2 regions of the Methylobacterium sp. E-046 genome follow, and region 1 is predicted to be linked to the other one. Evidence: riboswitches for the same ligand, from Rfam matches in the RefSeq annotation. Region 1 holds a riboswitch; the other holds the start of a gene.

Region 1 (8,672 bases):
AGGCCGCCGAGGGGGAGGAAGAGGAGGCTGAGGGCGGCGAGGTCGCCGAGGTCGCGCCCGCGCGCGCCGTGACGGTCGCCGCCACCACCAAGGAGCCGACCGACCGCACCGACGATCCGGTGCGCATGTACCTGCGCGAGATGGGCTCGGTGGAGCTCCTGTCCCGCGAGGGCGAGATCGCCATCGCCAAGCGCATCGAGGCCGGCCGCGAGGCGATGATCGCCGGGCTCTGCGAGAGCCCTCTGACCTTCCAGGCGATCATCATCTGGCGGGACGAGCTCGTCGAGGGCAAGGTCCTCCTGCGCGACATCATCGATCTTGAGGCGACCTACGCGGGCCCCGACGGCAAGAACGCGCCGCAGATCGCCGACGGCGAGGGCGAGGACGGGTCCGAGGACGGCGAGTCGCCGGCTCCGCCGGAGGGGGGCGACGACGAGGACGATCTCGAGAACAACGTCTCGCTCGCCGCGATGGAAGCCGAGATCAAGCCGCGGGTCCTCGAGACCTTCGACGCGATCGCCGCGAACTATCGCAAGCTGCGCAAGTCCCAGACCGAGGGCACCGAGCGCAAGGCCGCGGGCGAGAAGAACACGGCGGCGCAGGACCAGAAGCAGATCGAGCTGAAGGACACCGTCGTCGCCGACGTGAAGTCGCTGTCGCTGAACAACAACCGCATCGAGGCGCTGGTCGGTCAGCTCTACTCGATCAACAAGCAGCTGATCGGCCACGAGGGCCGGCTGATGCGCTACGCCGAGAGCCACGGCGTGGCCCGCGACGAGTTCCTGCGCCACTACCAGGGCTACGAGCTCGATCCGAACTGGATGGAGCGCGTCGGCACGCTGGGCGGCAAGGGCTGGAAGAACCTCGTCGAGAAGGGCTCGCGGCAGGTCACCGAGTTGCGCGCGCAGATCCTCGATCTCGCGTCCGAGACGGGCCTGGAGATCGGCGAGTACCGCCGCATCGTCAACATGGTCCAGAAGGGCGAGCGCGAGGCCCGCCAGGCCAAGAAGGAGATGATCGAGGCCAACCTGCGCCTCGTGATCTCCATCGCCAAGAAGTACACGAACCGCGGCCTTCAGTTCCTGGACCTGATCCAGGAAGGCAACATCGGCTTGATGAAGGCAGTCGACAAGTTCGAGTATCGGCGTGGCTACAAGTTCTCGACCTACGCGACATGGTGGATCCGCCAGGCGATCACCCGCTCGATCGCCGATCAGGCCCGCACCATCCGCATCCCGGTCCACATGATCGAGACGATCAACAAGATCGTCCGCACCTCGCGCCAGATGCTGCACGAGATCGGCCGGGAGCCGACCCCGGAGGAGCTGGCCGAGAAACTGGCCATGCCGCTGGAGAAGGTCCGAAAGGTCCTGAAGATCGCCAAGGAGCCGATCTCCCTCGAGACGCCCATCGGCGACGAGGAGGACAGCCACCTCGGCGACTTCATCGAGGACAAGAACGTCGTCCTGCCGATCGACGCGGCGATCCAGTCGAACCTACGTGAGACGACGACGCGGGTACTCGCCTCGCTAACACCCCGCGAGGAGCGCGTGCTCCGCATGCGCTTCGGCATCGGCATGAACACCGACCACACCCTCGAGGAGGTCGGTCAGCAGTTCTCGGTGACCCGCGAGCGTATCCGTCAGATCGAGGCGAAGGCCCTGCGCAAGCTGAAACACCCGTCGCGCAGCCGGAAGCTCCGGAGCTTCCTGGACAATTGAGCCCCCGTCGCGGCCTCGGCCGCGACGCTTCTCCGTCAACCGCGTTGCCACGGCGCCGCGCGGCATCCACTCTGGCGCCATGCTCGAACGCCGCCCGCCATCGACTGGAGCGCCGACGGCCTTCGCGGACGGCTCGGAGGCCGATGATGTGCCTTTCGGCTCGCTGCAGCCCTCCGTGGGCATCCGTGACTGGCTCCTCGGCGAGGGCGCCCGGATGCCCAACGCCGAGGAGATGCTCGCCGGCCTCGCCGAGCGGCTGATCGCCGTCGGCGTGCCGATCGACCGGGCCTCCACGGCCATCGACACGCTGCACTCGGAATATGCCGGGGTCGGCCGGATCTGGACCCGGGACGGCGGCACCTCCGTGCGGCTGTTCCCGCACGGCGCCCGCTCGACGGATGCCTATCTCAACAGCCCGTTCCACACGGTCCACGAGACCGGGGAGTGGCTGATCCTCGACCTCGCAGAGACGCCGGACGATGCCTACGCGATCGTTCCGGACCTGAAGGCCGGCGGCTACACCCACTACGTCGTGGCGCCGCTGTTCTTCACCAACGGCACCAAGAACGGCATCACGTTCGCCACCCGCGCGCCGGAGGGTTTCGGCGACGACGACATCGCCATTCTGCGCTTCGTCATGCCGGCCCTCGCCGCGGTGGCGGAGATGCGCGTCCTGAACAAGCAGCTCGACCACGTCCTGCGGCTCTACGTCGGCGACGAGCCGCATCGGGCGATCCTGGCGGGGGACATTCGCCGGGGACAGGTCACGCGGATCCGCTCGGCGATCCTGTTCGCCGACATGCGCGACTACACCCGCACCTCCGCCGACATGACACCGGAGGAGGTGGTGGGCCTGCTCAACGTGTTCTTCGATTGCCTGGTGCCGCCGATCGAGCGGGAGGGCGGCGAGGTGCTCAAGTATCTCGGCGACGGCCTGCTGGCGATCTTCCGCGAGTCCGGCGACGATCTGGGTGGCGCCGCCAAGGGGGCGCTGACGGCGGCCCAGCACGCCCTGGCGGCCCTCGACGAGGCCAACGCCCTGCACCAATTCCCGGTGCCGGTGGCCGCCGGCATCGCCCTGCATCACGGCGAGGCGGCCTACGGCAATGTCGGGTCGGGCTCTCGGCTCGACTTCACGGTGATCGGCCGCGACGTGAACCTCGCGAGCCGCCTCGCGCAGCTCAACCGAATCCTCGGCGAGCCGCTGCTGATGTCGAAGCCGTTCGTAGACTTCCTCTGGGGCGATCCGGTCGCTCTGGGTGAGCACCGGCTCGACGGCTTCGACGAGCCCATGGCGGTGTTCAGGCCGAAATTCCTGCGGCCGCGCAAGCCGAGCTGAGCGCCGTCAGCCCCGCAGCGTCATCGTCGCGCCGCTGACGCTGAAATCGCGCAGGCGTCTCAGGAACGACATGCCGAGCAGGCTCGTGCCGAGACGGCCCCGGGGGATCACCACCGCCTCCACGTCGCGGACGGTGATGGACCCGATCTGCATCAGGCCGATCCGGATCGGCGCCACGCGGACCGTGCCGTTGGCGGTGTTCCAGACGCGGCTGAAATCGCCGGGCGCGACCCGAATGCCGATGCGATCGGCATCCTCTTCCGAGAACGCACAGGAGCTCGCGCCGGTATCCACCATCATCGGCAGCGCGCGGCCATCCATCAGGGCGTTCACGAAGAAATGGCCGTTGCGGCCGGCCTGGAGCGCCACGCCCGCCACCATCCCGTCCGCCGGAGGCGCGGCGGCGACCGCCACCGTCGGGTCCGGACGTAGCCGCTCGCGCAGCTTCTGAAAGGCGGTGACGGACAGGAAACCGATCGTGCAGACGACCACGAATGTGCGCACGCTTCCCGCCTCGATCCGAACAATCGGATTCATCGTGGAGGAGGATCCCTGAAGGGTTGGTGGCGGGTGCGCCCGACGCGGCGACGGCCGGCCGGATTCCGGTCGGCTTGGTATCCGAGCGGTGACTGCGATCGGTGAATGTCCATCCCGGGCGAAGGGCCGGCGGGCGGCGGGGTTGACCCGGACACCGCGGACGACCAAATCTGTCTCCGTTCCAGGGAGATCCCCGGCAAGGGGCTGAGAAACCGCTGGCACGTCCGTCAGGACCTGCGGCGCGGAAATCCTTCGAACCTGATCCGGCTCATACCGGCGTAGGGATTGGACCGTGGCCGCCCGGGAGGGCAGGCCGCAGCTTCTCACAGAAGCGCACGGCCCGCTCTCCGCGACGGCAATACGCGGAGATGCCCGTGCCCCTCGACCGCCCCGCTTCACCGATCGGCCGCCGGCGCAGTCCGGACGGCACCGCCGTGCCGGCGCGCCTTCCGGCGCGGACCGACGTCGCCGTCGTGGGCGGTGGCCTGATCGGCCTGTCGATCGCGTGGCGCCTCGCCCGGGCGGGCCGCGCCGTGACCGTGCTGGAGCGTGAGACGATCGGGGCGGGCGCGAGCCTCGCAGCCACCGGCATGCTCGCCCCGGCCGCCGAGCACGAGCCCGGCTCCGATCCGCTGCTGCCGCTCGCCCTGGAGTCGCTCCGCCGGTGGCCTGCCTTCCGCGACGCCCTCGAGGCCGAAACCGGCCGGGCCATCGACTATAGACCCGACGGGACATTGGTGCTGGCGGTCGGCCGCGATGAAGTCGAGCGTCTGCGCTTCCGCTACGACCTGCAGCGTCGATCGGGCCTCGACGCCACCTGGCTGCCCGGCGGCGAAATCCGGCGGCTGGAACCGGGACTGCGCCCCGCGGTCACCGCCGGAATCCATTGCCCGCTGGACCATCAGGTCGATCCCCGACTGGTCATGGACGCCCTCACCGAGGCCTGCCGTCGGGCCGGGGTCGTCCTGGCGGAACGGACTCCGGTCACCAGCCTGGACTGGTCGGGGGGCCGCGTCACCGGGGTGAGGGTCGGAGACGGCAGCGTCGCGGCCGACACCGTCATCCTGGCTTCCGGCGCCTGGAGCGGGGAGGGCGGCCTGCTGCCCGAGAACCTCGCCCTGCCGGTCCGGCCCCTGAAGGGCCAGTCGCTCGCTTTGAAGACGACCGCACACACCGGCACCCTCGGGCGGATGATCTGGACCGAGCAGGTCCACATGGCTCCGAAGAGCGACGGCCAGCTCATCGTCGGCGCCACCGTGGAGGATTGCGGCTTCCGGCCGGGCGTCACCGCGGGAGGCCTCTACGCATTGCTGGAGGGCGCGCGCCGGGTGCTTCCGGGCATCGAGGAGATGGAGGTGGCAGCCGTTTGGAGCGGCTACCGTCCCACCTCGGACGACGACGCGCCGATCCTGGACGTGCTCGCCCCCGGTCTGGTCGCCGCCACGGGCCATCATCGAAACGGCTTCCTTCTTGCCCCCGTCACCGCCGACGCGGTCGCCGACCTCGTGACGGGCGGCGCGCTGCCGAAGGTCGCCCAGCCCTTCACCCTGGCGCGGTTCGACCGACCGGAGCCCCGGAGGGCCTCGGCATGAAGCTCTTCGTCAACGGTGAACCGCGCGAGTGCGCCGCCGAGACCGTGGACGCGCTGTTCCGCGCGGAGGCGGAGGAGAGCGGCATCGAGAGTCCGCAGGGCGTCGCCATCGCGCTGAACGGCCGGGTGCTGCGCCGCCGGGATTGGGGCGAGACCCCGGTCGCGGACGGGGACCGCGTCGAGATCGTCCGCGCCATGCAGGGAGGTTGAACATGGACCACACCGTCACGCCGCTGCATCCCGAGAGCGGGGAGGACAGTCTGATCATCGCCGGGGTGAGCCTGTCGTCCCGGCTGTTCATCGGCACCGCCGGCTACCCGACGCAGGCGATCATGCGCGACGCCGTCCAGGCGAGCGGCGCCGACGTGGTGACCGCCTCGATCCGCCGAGTCTCGCTGCATGGCCACGGCTCCGACACGGTGAAGATCCTGAAGGGCAAGCGCTTCCTGCCGAACACTGCCGGCTGCGAGACCGCCCGCGACGCGATCATGACCGCGGAACTGGCGCGGGAGGCCCTCGATACCAATTGGATCAAGGTTGAGGTGATCGGCGACCGGGAGACGCTCTACCCGGACGTCACCGAGCTGATGGAGGCCTGCCGCCACCTCGTGGATGAGGGCTTCGTGGTGCTGCCCTACTGCAACGACGATCCGATCATCTGCCAGCGCCTGGAGGATCTCGGCTGTGCCGCCGTGATGCCCATGGGCTCGCTGATCGGCTCGGGGATGGGCGTGGCGAACCCGGCCAATCTCGAATTGATCTGCCGCCGCGCGACGGTGCCGGTGATCGTCGATGCCGGGATCGGCACAGCCTCGGACGCCGTGATCGCCATGGAGCTCGGCGCCTCCGCCTGCCTGATCAACACCGCGGTCGCCAAGGCCGACGATCCAATCCGCATGGCGCGCGCCATGCGCCGGGCGGTCGAGGCCGGCCGCGACGCGCACTTGGCCGGGCGGATTCCCCGCCGCGGCCGGGCCGAACCGTCCAGCCCGCAGCTCGGCCTCGTCGGCTCGTGAGGACGCTGCCGTCGCCGCTGCTGGCGGTAACGGACCGACATGGACATGAGCGGCCGCTCGCCGAGACCGTCCAGGCGATCCTGGAAGGCGGCGGTCGCTGGATCTGGTTCCGGGACCGCGACCTCGATCCGCTGGCCCGCCGAGGCCTCGGCGAAGCCGTGGCCGCGCGCGTCCGGGCCTTCGGTGGCGTCCTGACCGTGGGTGGCGACGCCGCGCTGGCACAGACCCTCGGTGGCGGCGTCCATCTCGGAGGCGGCTCCGGTTCCGAAGCGATCCTGACGGCGCGGGCGACATTGGGGGAGGGCGCGCTGATCGGCGTGTCGGCCCACGCGCCGCATGAGGTCTCGGCCGCCGCGGAAGCCGGCGCCGACTATGTGACCCTCAGCCCGATCTACGCGACCGCCAGCAAGCCGGGCTACGGACCGGCTCTGGGACCCGAAGGTCTCGCGACCGCACCGGGGCTCCCCGTGGTCGCGCTCGGCGGAATCGACCTGACTCGGATCACGGAATGCCGGGCCGCCGGCGCAGCCGGCGTGGCGATCATGGGCGGCCTCATGCGGGCCGGCGATCCGGCCGACGCCGCATACCGGATGCTCACAGCCTGGGAGGCGGCCGGGCCCTCGCCCGAGCCGCGGGCGTAACGCAGGCGGCTCCGGGGGGCACCGGGTGTCCCGGGGTCGGGATCCGTCGCGGTCGCGCGGTCAGGCTCCGTGACGAGCCGACGGCCTCCCGCGATCCGGAGGTCGGGGCGCGGCAACGCGCCGTGTCGGCTCGTCCGCCGCAATCCGCTAGCTGCTCGTCGGCCCGTAGGGCGGCCTCGGGATCGCGCGGTGGGCCGCTCGGAGCGCCGCCGACCAGCGCTCACGCAGGTCGTGGAAATAGCCCTCTCCGGCTTCGATCCGGTGGTTCACCTCGAGAGACAACGCGCTCCGGCGGGCGAGCGCGATGTCGATCGGCAGGCCGACGCCCAGATTCGAGCGCATGGTCGAGTCCATCGAGACCAAGCTGACCTTCAGGGCGTCGTACAGATCCGTCGTGTATTTGACCGCGCGGTCGAGGATCGGCTTGCCGTACTTGTGCTCGCCGATCTGGAGAAACGGCGCGTCGGTGCTGCACTCGATGAAATTACCCGCCGAGTAGATCAGGTAGAGCCGCATCTCGCCGTTGCCGATCTGGCCGCCGAACAGCAGCGAGATGGAGAACCGGATGTTGGCCGCCTCGAACCCGTCCTTCTCGATCGCCCGGACACGCCGGATGGCGCGGCCGATGAGCTGCGCCGCCTGGAACATGGTCGGTGCCTCGACGAGCTTCTGGGGCGGCTCATCGTCCTCGCCCGGCACGCCCTCCTGGAGCAGGCTCAGGACCGACTGGGTGATCGACAGGTTGCCGGCGGAAGCCAGCATCATCACCCGCTCGCCCGGCACGTTGAAGTGATGGAGCTTCCGGTACGTCGAGATATCGTCGAGGCCCGCATTCGTGCGGGTGTCGGCGACCATCACGAGTCCTTCCTCGACCAGGACACCGACGCAGTAGGTCATCGTCTTCGGTCTCTCGTGTGGCCGGCGGGAAGCTGTCGGCGGGATCAGGATTGGGTGGCCGCCCTGCCTTGCTCGACGCGAAGCTTCACGTCCAGTGTCTCGGTGCCGCCGCCGGTGCGGCTGCCGCGGATCGGCGCGGCGCCGAGATAGTCCAGACCGGTCGCGACGCGGATGTAGTTGTCCGACGGGCTCACGTCGAAGCTCGGGTCGAACGCCACCCAGCCGAGATTGGGCACCAGCGCCTCGACCCAGCCGTGCGGTGCCTCGACGTCGGCCTGTCCGTCGTCGCGGGCGCGGTAGCCCGCCACGTAGCGGGCCGGGATGCCGATATGGCGGGCGGCGGCGATGAAGACGTGGGCCAGGTCCTGACAGACCCCGCGCCCGGCCGCGAAGGCCTTGTCGGCCGGGACGGCGTTGGCGGCGGGGCCGGGCTCGTGGACCACCGCACCCTGCACGGCGCCCATCAACCGGTGAAGGAGAGCCAGGGCAGCGGCATCCCCCGCCGCCGCGACGCGTTCGGCGAAGGCGTGCAGTTCGGGGCTCGCCGCGCAAAGGTCCGTGTCACGGAGGTAGAATTCGTCGGGCAGGCGCTCCACGGTCCCGCGCACGACGCCGTGGGTATCGTCGGTGTCGACCTCGCCGGTGACCCGGATGGTCAGGGCGTCGGACGGTTCGTCCGGCGTGAACCAGTGGACCACGTTGCCGAAACCGTCCTCGCGGGCGGTGAGCCGCCCGTCGACCGTGGTGTCGATCCGCCAGTTCCTGACGTACTGCCCGTCATGGTCCCGCGGCGTGAGCCGCAGGACCTGCACGAGCCCGCGGGCCGGTTGCTCGTAGGTGTAGATGGTCTCGTGAACCACGCGGATGCGCATGCGCCGCCCTATCCGTTCCGTTCAGCCGACCAGATACTGCTTGGCGATCGCCTCGCCC
Region 2 (8,672 bases), on a different contig from region 1:
AGCCCGAGGTTGAACTGGTCCTCCCAGCGGAAGTCGAACCGGGCGCGGCTGAGCGCGTCGTCGCGCAGCTGCGCGGCGGGGTGGCCCTTGGCGAGGTCGGCGGCGTGGGCGGCGATCTTGTAGGTGATCACCCCGGTCTTCACGTCGTCCCGGTCGGGCAGGCCGAGATGCTCCTTCGGGGTGACGTAGCAGAGCATCGCGGTGCCGAACCAGCCGATCATGGCGGCGCCGATGCCCGACGTGATGTGGTCGTAGCCGGGGGCGATGTCGGTCGTCAGCGGGCCGAGGGTGTAGAACGGCGCCTCGCCGCACTCCTTCAGCTGCTTCTCCATGTTGACCTTGATCTTGTGCATCGGCACGTGGCCGGGGCCCTCGATCATCACCTGGCAACCCTTGTCCCAGGCGACCTTGGTCAGTTCGCCCAGCGTCTCCAACTCGCCGAACTGCGCGGCGTCGTTGGCATCGGCGATCGAGCCCGGCCGCAGGCCGTCGCCCAGCGAGAACGACACGTCGTAGGCGCGCATGATGTCGCAGATCTCGTCGAACCGCTCGTAGAGGAACGATTCCCGGTGCCCGGCGAGGCACCAGCGGGCCATGATCGAGCCGCCGCGCGAGACGATGCCGGTGACTCGCCGGGCGGTCAGAGGCACGTGGGCGAGGCGCACGCCGGCATGGATGGTGAAGTAGTCGATCCCCTGCTCGGCCTGCTCGATGAGCGTGTCCTTGAAGACTTCCCAGTCGAGCTTGAGCGGATCGCCGCCGACCTTCTCCAGCGCCTGGTAGATCGGCACCGTGCCGATCGGGACCGGGCTGTTGCGGATGATCCACGAGCGGATGTTGTGGATGTTGCGGCCGGTGGACAGGTCCATGACCGTGTCGGCGCCCCAGCGGATCGACCAGACCAGCTTCTCGACCTCTTCGGCCGCCGAGGAGGTGACGGCCGAGTTGCCGATGTTGGCGTTAATCTTGACCAGGAAGTTCCGGCCGATCGCCATCGGCTCCAGCTCGGTGTGGTTGATGTTGGCCGGGATGATCGCCCGGCCGCGGGCGATCTCGTCGCGGACGAAGTCGGGGGTGATGAAGGGCGGGACCGAGGCGCCGAAGCTTTGGCCGTCGGCGAGCACGGCCTCCGCGCCCTCCAGCATGGCCTCGCGGCAGGCGTTCTCGCGGTGGGCGACGTAGATCATCTCCTCGGTGATGATCCCGGCGCGGGCGAACTCGTACTGCGTGACCATCTGGCCGTCGGCAGCCTTGCGGATCGTGCGCTCGGCCGGGCAGGGCGCCACGAGCTTGTCGCCCGCGAAACCGTTATCCTCCGGCTTGACCGCCCGGGGCTCGACGGCCGCGTAGCCGCGTCCCGCGAGCCAGGCCTCGCGCACGCCAGGCAGGCCGGCGCTGAGGTCGACGCGCGCGTCGGTCTCCGTGTAGGGGCCCGACGGATCGTACACCCGGACCGGCGGCTCCTTCGGATCGGACAGGGCGATCTCGCGGTAGGGCACGCGGATATCCGGCCTGCCGGCGGGGCTCGCGTAGACTTTGCGCGATCCGGTGACCGGGCCGGTGGTCACGGCCTCGGGGCTGCCTTTCACGTCCTTCGGGAGAACGGGTGCGTTCATCGTGGGCCTCTCCTCGTTCTGGAGCGGTCCGGTCCACGCGATGGTTGAGATGAGAGCCGGCCGCGCGACGCGCGACCGCAGGTTCCCGTCCCTCCGCCGGTATGAGCCGGATCAGGTTCAAGGGTCAGGGCCACGTGCCCAATCTCAGCCCCCTGCGGGGCCCCCCTCGGAACGGTTCCAGACTCGGGCCCGGAGAAGCCTTTGTCAATGCAGGGCCCGAACCGTAGAGGACAGATCCGATACATCCGTCGCCCGGTCGCCGTCCCCTGCCCGATATGCGTCTCCTGATCGGCTTCGGCCTCGCGGTCCTCCTCCTCTACGGTGTGTCGCTGGCCGCGCTGGCGTTCAATCAGCGCCGCTTCCTCTACCCGGGCGCCTACCGGACGCCGGTGCTTCTACCCACGCCAGAGGGCGTCGCCCCGATCACCCTGATCACCGCGGACCGCGAGCGGTTGCATGCCCTCTGGCGGCCGCCGGCCCCGGGCCGCGGCGTCGTCGTGACCTTCCACGGCAACGGCTCACGCCCCGAACCGCACGCGGCCCGCTTCACCGGCGAACCCTGGGCGGCGGCCGGTTGGGGGGTTCTGGCACCGGCCTACCGGGGCTATCCGGGTTCGACCGGCCAGCCGAGCGAGGAGGGCCTGATCCGGGACGGTCTGGCGGCCGTCGCCGCCGCCGCGGAGCGCGCCCCGGGGGCGCCGATCCTGCTGCACGGCCATTCCCTGGGCGCCGCCGTGGCGATCGCCGTCGCCGAGCGCGTCCCGGCCCTCGGGCTTTACCTAGAGGCGCCCTTCGACTCGATGACCCACGTGGTGCGGCTGCATGCCCCGCTGGTCCCGGCCTGGCTCCTGCGCGACACCTATCGCTCCGATCGGCGCATCCGCGCCGGAACCGGCCCCGTCCTGATCGTCCAGGGCCGCGACGACGCGGTGGTCCCGGCCAAGCTCGCTCTGGCCCTCGCGCGTGCGGCGGGAGCCCGGGCACGGTTCGATCCGGTCGCGGGCGATCACGTGTCCATTCTGGGCGTCCGGGATCGAGAGGCCGAGGCGCTGTTCGGCGGGTCGGTCGGTCCGGTCCGCGTGCGCGCAAAGCAGGTGGTACCGTAGCGGCAGGAACGCGAGGAGGAGGCGGATGGTCGGCCGGCGCTCGCGGCGCTGGAGCGCCGATGATCCCGAAGCGATCGCGGCAGAGGCACGCGTCGATCCGATCTGCCCGCTCTGCGAGCGGCCGATCCCAGCGCGCGCCCGCTCCAGCCTCCATCACCTGACGCCGAAGCTGAAGGGGGGGACCCACGGTGGGACGGTACGGCTGCACCAGATCTGCCATTCCGCCATCCATGCGCGCTACAGCGAGGCCGAAATCGCCAAGCGTCTCGCCGACGTGGCGGCCCTGCGCATGGATCCTGAGATCACCCGGTTCCTCGCGTGGGTCCGGGGCAAGCCCGACGACTTCCATGCGGCAACACGCATGACGCGCGACCGGCGTGCGGCGAAGCGGCGAACCTGACGGCCTGCCCACCAAGCCGACCGCGTTTACCGGGTGTTGGGCACGTCCAGAGGTCGCCGGCCGCGCGGCGGGAACCCGTCAACCTTGTCGATGCAGGATGGTCCGGTCGCGGGGGCTGGATCGATGGGGCAGGCAGGTGGAACGGCGGGCCGGCTGGCCTGGGTCGATGTCGCGAAGGGCATCTGCATCCTGCTGGTCGTCATGATGCACTCGGTCATCGGCACCGGGGAGGCCATGGGCGGAGAGGGCTTCCTGCACCCTGTAGTCGCCTTCGCGAAGCCGTTCCGGATCCCGGATTTCTTCCTGCTGTCCGGCCTGTTCATGGGCCGCGTAATCGACCGGGACTGGCGGCTGTTCTCCGACCGCCGCGTCGTGCACTTCGCGTACTTCTACCTGCTCTGGCTCGTGATCCAGTCGGCCGCCCGGTACGGGAAAATCGCCGGCAACGACGGGTTTGCGGCATTCGCCGGGCACCTCGCGCATGCCCTGATCGAGCCCTATTCGAGCCTGTGGTTCATCTACCTGCTGGCGGTGTTCTCGGTGGTGACGAAGGCGCTCCGCCGCGTCCCCGCGGCGGTGCTGCTGGCCGGCGCGGCGCTGCTGCAGATCGCCGATCTCCGCAGCGACTCGACCCTCATCGAGGAATTCTGCGCCCGCTACGTCTACTTCGTCGCCGGCTACCTCTTCGCGGACCGCATCTTCGCGCTGGCGGACGCCGCCCGTGCCCGGGTCGGCCTCGCCCTCTGCGGCCTCGCCGCCTGGGCCACGGTGGAGGGCTGGCTCGCCCTCACGCCGTCGAGCCATCCGGCCTATCCGACGCTGGCGAGCCTGCCCCTGGTAAGCCTCGCCCTCGGCGCGGCGGGGGCCCTGGCCATCGTCGTCGGGGCGGCGCTGATCACCCGGGCGGGCGGTCCGATCGCGGAGGCGATCCGGGTCTGCGGCCAGCGCTCGATCGTGATCTATCTGGCCTTCTCGTTGCCGATGGCCGCGATGCGGGGATATCTCGTCGGCACCGGCGCGATCGCAGATGTTGGCTTGGCGAGCGTGACCGTCATGGCGGCAGCCGTGCTGCTTCCACTGATTCTGGAGCGGATGGTGCGCAACACGCCGCTCGCGCTGCTGTTCGTCCGCCCCGCCCGGTTCCGGCTGGCGGAACCGGGCGTGCGGGGGCGACCGGCACTGCAGGTGACCTGAGCCGGCGCGTCAGCCCTCGAAGGCGATGCCGATCCGGCGGTCCCGCCGCCACGCCACGGAAGCTAGCCGCGGATCGCTGTTCTCGGTCAGGCGCAGCGGGAAGCGATCGGGCACGGCTTGGTCCTCCGCCACCTCGATCTGGGCGCCCGTCTCGGTCGCGTCCCAGACGAGGCAGCCGACCTCGCCGCAGGCGAGCAGCAGCGTGCCGAACGTGAAGGCGTTCTTTCGGAAAGCGCCGCGGCGATTCTCCGTCATCAGCCCCTCCATCCATCGGATCCGCGAGCCCGCGGAGCCGGACCCGGCACGGCGGGACGATGCCGGATGGCGGTTAACAGGCTGAATACCGCCTCTGAATTGCCTGCGGGTTTCGAGATCAATAATCGCCCGGTTCGCCGCGCCGGCCACAACCGGACGGTCCGTAGTCTTCTGCGTTCGGTCGGTGCGCGAACCTCACGGCGACTGGAGCTTCGGCCACGGTTCGTGCCGACGTCGCGCTCCCGCATGCGGCCCGCTCGATGCGGCGTATGGCGCCGGCAGGTGCGCGGTGGGGGCGGTGCGATCGGGCCCTCTCCCTCGTCGAGGCGCCGAGGGCTGCGCCAACCGGTCCACGCTCGTTCGAGAATCCCCCTGGCTCGTCGCGGCGCGGCCGCATAATCGGGTTGACGGCTTCCGGCCGAGCGCCTCGCTCGCTATGGCGTCCCATCGGCCTGCCGGGTGCCGGCGATGCTGCGACGATCATCGGACCCGCCGCGGGATCACCGGAGATCGGCGCTCTGAGGAGACCTTCATGAGGGACGCGTCCGCGCAGGAGCTCTTGCTGCTCAGCGCCCTGCAGGAATGCCGGATCCAGCTGGACGCCGCGCGCATGGACCAGGCGCGCCGCGACGCCGTCCGTGGCGACCTGGAGGACGCGCTCCGGCGGGAAGCGGCCTTGAAGGACGAGCTCGTACGGGAGCGGGAGCGGACGGAGGCGGTCCGATTGGTCCTGCGGGCGTTCGCGGCCAGCGTCGGCCGGTTCGGATTGCGCCGCCGCCTGTTCCTGTCGCGGATCGCCCGCCTCGGCCGGGAGACGCCGGATGCCGGTCCGCAAGCCGCCCGGCATCAGGTGTTGCTCGAGGAAGCCCGGCATGTCCTCGGGGCCCCGCTACCGGCGGAGGCGGCGCCGGAGAGCCGACGCTGACGCGCTCCAGGGTGGCGACGCGGGACCTTCCGCGGAGCTTCACCACCGCTGCCGAAGGGGTGGTGTCGACCGAGGCGCTGGGGTCGCTCGCGAAGATTCACACCGGGCGCTGGCTGCACGATCCGCTCCGGTGCGGTGTCACCCATCCATCGACGTTCAGCCGAACCTTCCGTCGGCGGTCGGCATCTCGGCGCGCGAGCGCAAGCCTCCCCGCCGAGGGGACCCGCTCCGACGGCCCTGAACGCCGTCTCCGGATACCGAGGGATGTCAGATGCCGTCTGCGCGGAGGCCGTCGCGACGAGCCGGTGCCGCTGAGGCGGCGGAGCGGCCGCTGTCGGACTGCGCAACCGATCCTGCCAGCGGCGATACCGGGCTGGAAGCGGTAGCCGGCGCGACATCCGCTCCCGACCGATGCGGCCTGACGGCGAACCGACCTCCTCCCGGTCCGGCGGTCGGCTCAGGATCTGGCTGAGCCCCGGTACCGCCTGGGTCGCCGGTAGCCTTAACCGAATGGCCACCCTTCTCCCCCACCGTTACCGCGCTGCGGTCACAAACGGATTCGAAAGGGTGGGCCGGCGGTGCTGACCCACGGGTCATTTCCGTCCGCAGCGCGAAACCGCCGCATTTGACGTGCGGAAACCGTTCCGCACCGCAGAAGAGACGGGCCGGTTCGGATCATTCGAAGACGGGATGCATGGCCAAGGGTCGAGGCAGGATTGAGCCGAACTTCGACGTGCCCGAAGGGCGCGCGCGGGATCGCGGCGAACTCGATCTGCGCCTGTCCCGCGACGACCGTCCCGGGACAGGAGACCGCGTGGCGAAGCGATCGGGCGGGACATCGCGCCAGCCGACCAAGGCGACAGGCCGCTCGAAAGCGCCGGGCCGCGGCCGGCGTCGCCGCTCCTGGCTCGGCCGGCTCACCTACGCGACCGTGGTGCTCGGCCTCTGGGGCGTCATCGGGCTGGCCGGTCTGATCGCGTATCACGCCTCCCAGTTGCCGCCGATCGACCAGCTCGCGGTGCCGAAGCGTCCGCCCAACATCGCCATCCTGGCGAGCGACGGCTCGCTGCTCGCCAACCGCGGCGAGACCGGCGGCCGGGTGGTCTCGATCAAGGAGCTTCCGCCCTACCTGCCGCGGGCCTTCGTGGCGATCGAGGACCGGCGGTTCTACCAGCATTTCGGTGTCGACCCGGTCGGTATCCTGCGGGCCATCGGCCAGAACCTGACCCGGCGCGGAGTCGCGCAGGGCGGTTCGACCCTCACCCAGCAGCTCGCCAAGAACCTCTTCCTGACGCCGGAGCGCTCCGCATCGCGCAAGATCCAGGAGGCGATCCTCGCCCTCTGGCTGGAGCACAAATACTCCAAGGACGAGATCCTCGAACTCTACCTGAACCGCGTCTATTTCGGTGCCGGCGCCTACGGCGTCGAGGCCGCGGCGCAGCGCTACTTCGGCAAGCCCGCCAAGGAGGTCAGCCTCGCGCAGGCCGCGATGCTCGGAGGTCTCGTGCAGGCGCCCTCGCGGCTCGCGCCGAACCGCAACCTTCCGGCCGCCCAGGCGCGCGCTGCCCAGGTTCTCGCCGCCATGCAGGAACTCGCCTTCGTCCCCGCGCAGGACGTGAAGGTGGCGCTCGCCCAGCCGGCGAGACCCGCCAACGCCCGCGGCGGCGGCTCGGCCAACTACGTCGCCGACCTCGTGATGGACGTGCTCGACGATTACGTCGGCAAGTTCGACACTGACATCACCGTCCAGACGACCGTCGATACGGGGATGCAGGCGCTGGCCGAGAAGGCGCTCACCGACGAACTCAACGCCAAGGGCGCGCGCTTCAACGTGAGCCAGGGCGCCGTGGTCTCCATGCGACCCGACGGCGCGATCCGCGCGCTGATCGGCGGCCGCGACTACGCGCAGAGTCAGTTCAACCGCGCCACCACGGCGAAGCGGCAGCCCGGCTCCTCGTTCAAGCCCTTCGTCTACCTGGCCGCGGTGGAGCGCGGCGCGACCCCCGATTCCGTGCGGGAGGATGCCCCGATCCGGATCGGCAACTGGGCGCCGGAGAACTATTCCCACCGCTACGAGGGCGCGGTCACGCTCCGGACGGCGCTGGCGCAGTCCCTCAACACCGTGGCGGTGCGGCTCGGCCAGGAAGTCGGCCCGAAGGCCGTAGTCCAGACCGCGCAGAAGCTCGGCATCACCTCGCCGCTCCAGGCCAACGGCTCGATCGCGCTGGGCACCTCCGAGGTGACGCTGCTGGAGATGGTCGGCGCCTACGGGGCCTTCGCCAACGGCGGCACCGGCGTGATCCCGTACGTTGTCACGGCGGTGAAGGGTCAGGACGGCAAGGTACTCTACAAGCGGGCCGACAGCGGGCTGGGCCGGGTGATGAGCGCCGATGCCGACGGCATGATGAACGCGATGATGCACGAGACCTTCGTGTCGGGTACCGGCAAGAAGGCCGACATCCCGGGCTGGGACCTCGCGGGCAAGAGCGGCACCACCCAGGATTATCGCGACGCGTGGTTCATCGGCTTCTCGGGCAGTCTCGTGACCGGCGTGTGGCTCGGCAACGACGATGGCGAGCTGACCAAGAAGGTGTCGGGCGGCAACCTGCCCGCCGAGATCTGGAAGACCTACATGACGCAGGCCCTGAAGGGGCAAGCGCCGGTTCCGCTTCCGGGGCTCAACCGCTGGCGCAGGGCGCCGGAAACCACCGCCTCCGTGGCGAGCGCCGCTCCGCCGTCGCCGGCCGGGATCCTAGGCCAGATCTTCGGTGACCAGGAAGCGCCGGCGCCGCGTCAGGCCGCGCCGACGCGCCGGGCGCAGAAGGACGACCGCAACTTCATCGAGAAGCTGTTCGGGATCGGGGACTGAGTTCCTTCGTCTAAGCCGCCGGGTCGGTTCGAGTGGCTCGTCACGGCTGCATCAACATCTGGTCCGCGAGGCGGGTCAGCGCGTTCTCGATCTCGGCGAGTCCCGGCCTCGGGCTTCGCGTTGCCGGCTCCGATGCCGTCACTTGGCCTATCGCGGCTGTCGGGCGGCAATTCGGAACCGGGGTAAGTCGCGGAAGACGTGGGTCGAATTGCCTTCTCGACCGCTCGCGGCGTCGATGGGCCAACGGCCGTATACGGTATGCGCTGATAGGATTAAGCGCTTTATCAGTGCGAAGATCGCCGCATAA

The links. A riboswitch is a leader RNA that binds a small molecule or an ion and turns the genes downstream of it on or off. The one in region 1 is predicted to bind thiamine pyrophosphate.
Region 2: it holds a riboswitch for thiamine pyrophosphate, as region 1 does, so the genes downstream of both, thiC (phosphomethylpyrimidine synthase ThiC) here and thiO (glycine oxidase ThiO) in region 1, are expected to answer to the same signal.

What each region holds. Positions count from the first base shown of each region.
Region 1 is NZ_JAKSYP010000073.1:92,593-101,264, reverse strand. Features, by position in the region: gene rpoD (RNA polymerase sigma factor RpoD) at 1-1,721, shown strand, start outside; gene MKK82_RS05095 (adenylate/guanylate cyclase domain-containing protein) at 1,801-3,060, shown strand; gene MKK82_RS05090 (TIGR02281 family clan AA aspartic protease) at 3,067-3,597, opposite strand; TPP riboswitch at 3,772-3,900, shown strand; gene thiO (glycine oxidase ThiO) at 3,966-5,189, shown strand; gene thiS (sulfur carrier protein ThiS) at 5,186-5,398, shown strand; gene MKK82_RS05075 (thiazole synthase) at 5,401-6,204, shown strand; gene MKK82_RS05070 (thiamine phosphate synthase) at 6,201-6,845, shown strand; gene MKK82_RS05065 (peptidase) at 6,993-7,742, opposite strand; gene MKK82_RS05060 (transglutaminase family protein) at 7,787-8,614, opposite strand; gene MKK82_RS05055 (alpha-E domain-containing protein) at 8,636-8,672, opposite strand, start outside.
Region 2 is NZ_JAKSYP010000090.1:136,383-145,054, reverse strand. Features, by position in the region: gene thiC (phosphomethylpyrimidine synthase ThiC) at 1-1,616, opposite strand, end outside; TPP riboswitch at 1,688-1,793, opposite strand; gene MKK82_RS07965 (alpha/beta hydrolase) at 1,892-2,722, shown strand; gene MKK82_RS07960 (HNH endonuclease) at 2,748-3,122, shown strand; gene MKK82_RS07955 (acyltransferase family protein) at 3,246-4,316, shown strand; gene MKK82_RS07950 (pilus assembly protein PilZ) at 4,326-4,571, opposite strand; gene MKK82_RS07945 (ATP-dependent helicase) at 5,104-5,496, shown strand; gene MKK82_RS07940 (transglycosylase domain-containing protein) at 6,191-8,365, shown strand.